Linked DNA regions of Desulfobacula toluolica Tol2. The protein of the gene in region 2 interacts with the protein of the main gene of each other region in a pairwise test. Links are inferred from orthologs where the notes say so. Each region holds a gene or a part of one and is shown on either strand. Other genes may lie near its edges.

Region 1 (2,868 bases), 870 kb from region 2 along the record:
CAAATTGCCCAGGCAATGCCTTAGAGATTTTCTTGTCCATGAACCGCTTGAAAATAGAGTTAATACATGTCAGGTTTACAGCGATCTTGGCTTTATGCTCATTGCATGGATCATTGAAACGATAACCTGTCAAAGGCTGGATCATTTTGTATCAGAGCAGATATATCGTCCCCTTGGAATTGATGACCTGTTTTTTATAAAACTGAATCAACACAATGAAAAATTAAAAAAGTACCGGCAAAAAATTGTTGCCACCCAGCAATGCCCTTGGAGAAAAAGAGTTCTTGCTGGAGAAGTGGATGATGACAATGCCTGGGCTGCAGGAGGGATAGAAGGGCATGCCGGGCTTTTTGGTAGCGCCGATTCAATATATAAACTTTGCTGTGAAATATTGAATGCAGTGCAGAATAAAAAAACAATTGTCTTGCCACCTGATATTATAAAAAGTTTTGTATTAAAGAAAAATAAGTATGACATGGTCGCAGGGTTTGATACCCCTTCAAAAGAAAATTCTTCTTCAGGCCGATATTTTTCAAAATCATCCATAGGTCATCTTGGATTTACAGGAACCTCTTTCTGGATTGATCCTGAAATATCAAAGATAATTATTTTTCTAACCAATCGGGTACATCCGTTAAGATCCAATGAAGGGATTAAAAAATTTCGTCCGCAACTGCATGATTTAATACATGCTCAATTAATATGAAATATTGTGAATTAAGAATTTTTAGGCTTGTAAAAAATTGCTAAGTCTGTTAGCAGATAAACTTCAATAAAATTTGGTATCAAATACAATTTATAATTACTTTTCTTGAAAGAGGTAAAATGAATTTTATAACTGACTCTTTGCTTGGCGCGTTTTCTAATGATTTGGCAATTGATCTTGGAACCGCAAATACACTTGTATATGTAAAAGGAAAAGGAATTGTATTGAGTGAGCCCTCTGTTGTTGCAGTCAGAACCGATAGAATGTCAAGAAGCAAAGTCCTTGCTGTGGGTGCTGAAGCAAAAAGAATGCTGGGCCGTACACCGGGTAATATTGTCGCAATCAGGCCAATGAGAGATGGTGTGATTGCTGATTTTGAGATTACAGAGGCAATGTTAAAGCATTTTATCCGAAAAGTTCACAACAACCGCAAAACTCTTGTTCGTCCCAGAATTGTTATAGCAGTGCCGTCCGGTATTACCCAGGTTGAGAAAAGAGCTGTCAGGGAATCGGCAGAATCCGCCGGAGCAAGGGAAGTTTTTTTGATTGAAGAACCAATGGCTGCAGCTATTGGTGCGGGCCTGCCCATTACAGAGCCGACTTGTAATATGGTTGTTGATATCGGCGGCGGAACAACGGAAGTTGCTGTTATTTCTCTTGCCGGTGTCGTTTACACACGATCTTTAAGGGTTGCTGGAGACAAGATGGACGCGTCCATCAGCAAACATATAAAACGCAAATATAATCTTTTGATTGGGGAGCGGACAGCAGAGATAATCAAAACAACCATTGGAAACGCATATCCTGACCCTGATAATATTGAAACCATAGAGGTTAAGGGCAGGGATCTTGTGTCAGGTATCCCTAAAATTCTTGCCATTGATTCCGAAGAAGTCAGGGTTGCTATTTCCGAACAGATCGAAGCAATTGTTGAAACAGTTCGAATTGCCCTTGAACAGACACCTCCCGAGCTTGCTGCAGATATCGTAGATTCCGGAATTGTGTTAACAGGTGGAGGTGCATTGTTGAAAAATCTTGACAAGCTTCTCAACGAAAAAAGCGGGCTTCCCATTGTCGTTGCCGATGATCCTTTGTCTACGGTTGCGCTGGGTTGCGGGAAAGTCTTAGACTCCATTGAAATTTTGAAAGAAGTCGTAATTAACTGATTTCATGTTTTCGCACAAACAGTTTATTTTTCTTGGAGTTGCTTTGTTTATTGCCATGAATTTTACGGTAATAACTATGGGCAGTACTGAATCTTTGCCAGCTCAAGGCCTTGAACGATTATTTATTTCCATCACATCTCCGATTCAGCAGGGTGTTACTAAAACTATTCATTTTACACGCAATATCTGGAACACATATTTTATGACCGTCCTTGCAGTTCAAGAGAATGTTGAACTAAAAAAGCAACTTGAAAAAACAATAGAAATTAAAAATCAGTGCAAAGAATTGAAACTTGAAAATATCCGGCTTAAGAAATTTGTTGATTTTACCGGCTTGGTTCCAGATACTTATGTGGCAGCTCAAGTTATTGCAAGAGATCCATCTCCATGGTTTAAAACCATTATGATTGATAAAGGGGAGAAAGATGGTCTTGTAAAAGGAAGTCCCGTGCTTGTTTCCGAAGGAATTGTCGGACAAACAATTAAAGTTGCACACAATTACTCCAGAGTTCTTTTGATCACTGACAGAAACTCTGCTGTTGATGCGCTTGTTCAAAATTCCAGGGTACGAGGTATTGTAAAAGGAAACAATACGGTCAAATGTTCTTTTGTATATGCATTGAGAAAGGATGAGGTCAAAGAGGGCGAAATGATTATTTCATCCGGTTTTGATCAGGTATTTCCCAAAGGGCTTAAAATAGGCAGTGTTTTAAAAGTGACAAAAGTTCATTCTCAACTTTTCCAGGATATCATCATAGAGACCAGTGTTGATTTTGACAAAATAGAAGAAGTCCTTGTGTTGAAAAATATCAGATGAATTTTATTGAGCGTGTTCAATAATGAATACATTGTTTTTCATCATTCTCACTTTGTTTTTAATTGTTATACAAACAATTATCCTCCCATCTTTTGAATGGTTTGCCCAGTGCTTTGACCTGCTGATCATAAATGTCCTTTTTTTAAGTCTTATTTCATCTCACTATTCAATGGTTGCTG
Region 2 (2,938 bases):
AGTCCGACTCAGGGGCAGGCATTGATTTTTGCCTCAAATGCATCCTGACCGTGGCGTTTATAAGTGTCTTAAGCCTTGTATCCATCTTTGTGTATGATTTCATTACCCAGTCAGACTTTTTTAAGATTAAAACGCTTGAAATTTCAGGCACAAAGCAGGTTAAGAAACAAGACCTTCTTAAGATTGCTGGCTTAACCGGTGAAGAGAATATTTTTGAAATCAATGTGTTTTCCATTGAAAAAAGCATTGCTTCCCACCCCTGGATTCAGTCTGTTTGTGTAAAAAGAGAGCTGCCGTCCGTTCTTTTTATATCTGTTATTGAGCAAAAAGCTCTGGCCATTGTAAAAATTGAAAGCCTGGCAGATATTTTAATTAACACCCGGGGCAGACCGTTTAAAGAATATGAACCTTCAAAAGACCCCATTGAAAATCTACCGGTTATTTCCGGAATTGGCCTGGCAAATGAAAACGGCCAATATGTATTCAGCGGCCCGTTGTTCAACTCCATAATGGATTTTTTAAAAACAGATGGTATTATAGGCAATGTCCATCAGATAAAAGCGGATAAAAACACAGGCCTTGCCATTGAATCCAATGATATTTACAACCCTATACCATCTGAAAATCACGGAACCATTCACATCAAACTAGGATTTAACAATTTTAAAGCAAAGCTGAATAAAGCAAAAAAAATAAGCGGGTATATTGATAAAAACTATCCTGAGAGAATAATTTGCGACATGGATCTTTTTAATATTGAAAAAGTATTTATCAAAACAAAACTCAACGAAGCTCTGCACAACAATTTAGAAAAGGGGGTTTGATTTGCAGGGAAATGAAAAAATAATCGTGGGCCTGGATATCGGCACAACAAAAATTGCCGCTGTTGTCGGGGAGATGTTTGAAAACGATATCAACGTGATTGGTTTCGGTTCCCATCCCTCCACCGGACTTAGGAAAGGCACGGTTGTAAATATAGAATCAACTGTTGACTCAATAAAAAAAGCGGTTGAAGAGGCGGAAATAATGGCTGGGTGTGATATCTCTTCCGTTTATGTGGGCATAGCGGGAAATCATATCAAAGGGCTTAACTCCCATGGGATTATAGCCATCAAAGGCCGTGAAATAACAAAGCAGGATGTTGAACGTGTCATTGATGCCGCAAAAGCAATTGCTATTCCCACAGACAGAGAGATTCTTCATGTCATCCCCCAGGAATTTATTGTGGATGACATGGAATCCATTCAAAATCCTGTGGGTATGACAGCAATCCGGCTTGAAGCCAAAATTCACATTGTCACAGGTGCTGTATCATCTGCCAGAAATATTGTTAAATGTTGCAACAAAGCAGGCCTTGAAGTTTGTGATATTGCCCTTGAATCATTGGCCTCCGGTGAAGCCGTTCTAACGGATGAAGAAAAGGAGCTCGGATGTCTCATAGCAGACATGGGAGGTGGGACAACAGATCTTGCCATTTTCAAAGATAACAATTTAAAATTCATCTATGAACTCACCCTGGGAGGACACAACCTGACCAATGATATTTCCATTGGCCTTCGAACACCGTTTCCGGAAGCTGAAAAAATAAAAATTCAACACGGAACCTGTGTTCCGCAAAATGTAAAAACCGGCGATACAATTGATGTGCAGGCTGTCGGCGGAAGAGCCCCCAAAAAACTTTCCAAGGGGATTCTGGCTGAAATTCTTGAACCAAGGGTAGAAGAAATTTTTTCTCTTTTAAAAAAAGAGCTGTTCTCCAACGGACTTGAAAATTCATTCCCTGCAGGCTTTGTCCTTACTGGTGGAAGCGTAGTTCTTGACGGTATCGCTGAAATTGCCGAATCTGTTTTCAACGTACCTGTAAGGATCGGCGAACCAAATAAAATCGGCGGACTCAAAGACATTGTCAGAAACCCTTCCTATGCCACAGGTGTAGGGCTTGTACTTTTCGGTTCCAAGGCAAGCTGTCAAATAAATCTTAAGGAAATAGACACTCAAGGTTTTATCGGAATATTAAACAGAATGAAACAGTGGTTTAAAGATATAATTTAATTTTTAGGGAGGTTGAGATGAGTTTTTCTTATGTGGAAAGCGATAATTCAGCAAAAATTAAGGTTATTGGTGTTGGCGGTGCAGGTGGAAATGCGGTAAATAACATGATTGATGCCAAACTCCAAGGTGTAAAATTCATTGTTGTAAACACAGATATCCAAGCACTTGACGCATCCAGGGCTGAAATAAAGATTCAAATCGGAAAAGAACTGACAGAGGGACTTGGCGCAGGCGCTGATCCAAACAAAGGCCATGACGCTGCATTGGAAAGCATGGATGAACTGAGGGAAGTTTTAGAGGACAGCCATATGGTTTTTATTACGGCCGGGTTTGGCGGCGGTACGGGAACCGGTGCTGCACCTGTTATTGCTGAGATCTGCAAGGAGCTGGGGATACTGACAGTGGCGGTGGCTTCCAAACCATTCTCCTTTGAAGGCAAAAAAAGAGAACGACAGGCCCTTGAAGGTCTTGAAAAGCTTCACGGAATTACAGATACAGTAATTACAATTCCCAACGACCGCCTCAGAGGAATTGCTCCCAAAGGTGCTAAAATGGTGGATATGTTCATTAAAGCGGATGAAATTCTTCACCATTCCGTAAAGGGTATTACCGACCTGATTATGATGCCCGGCCATGTCAACCTGGATTTTGCTGATGTCAAGACTACCATGCAGAAAGCCGGCAAGGCTTTGATGGGTATCGGTATTGCCTCCGGGGAAAACCGTGCGGTTGAAGCGGCCGAAAGAGCAATTTCTCATCCGCTTCTTGAGGATATCTCTATTTCCGGTGCAAAATGCGTGTTGATGAATATTACATCCAGTTCCGATCTTACCCTTGATGAAATGACGGAAGCATCTGACCGGATATACCAGGAAGTAGGCGATGA

What was found. Proteins that work in one complex are often made in the same cells at the same time.
Region 1: the proteins of ftsA (region 2) and TOL2_RS10525 interact in binary tests that used the Escherichia coli proteins (3 or more experiments, as listed by UniProt). The link is inferred for Desulfobacula toluolica Tol2 from one-to-one orthologs.

Annotation. Positions count from the first base shown.
Region 1 is NC_018645.1:2,295,115-2,297,982, forward strand. Bases 58-2,848 are described here. They hold TOL2_RS10525 (rod shape-determining protein), read left to right. Parts: upstream 58-825; coding sequence 826-1,872; downstream 1,873-2,848. Other genes in these bases: TOL2_RS10520 (serine hydrolase domain-containing protein), read left to right, coding at 58-706; mreC (rod shape-determining protein MreC), read left to right, coding at 1,949-2,689. Also shown: more of TOL2_RS10520, read left to right, coding at 1-57. UniProt on the Escherichia coli protein: Forms membrane-associated dynamic filaments that are essential for cell shape determination. Acts by regulating cell wall synthesis and cell elongation, and thus cell shape.
Region 2 is NC_018645.1:1,428,036-1,430,973, reverse strand. Bases 78-2,938 are described here. They hold ftsA (cell division protein FtsA), read left to right. Parts: upstream 78-825; coding sequence 826-2,052; downstream 2,053-2,938. Other genes in these bases: ftsZ (cell division protein FtsZ), read left to right, coding at 2,070-2,938; TOL2_RS06510 (cell division protein FtsQ/DivIB), read left to right, coding at 78-824. Outside these bases: more of TOL2_RS06510, read left to right, coding at 1-77. UniProt on the Escherichia coli protein: Essential cell division protein that assists in the assembly of the Z ring. May serve as the principal membrane anchor for the Z ring.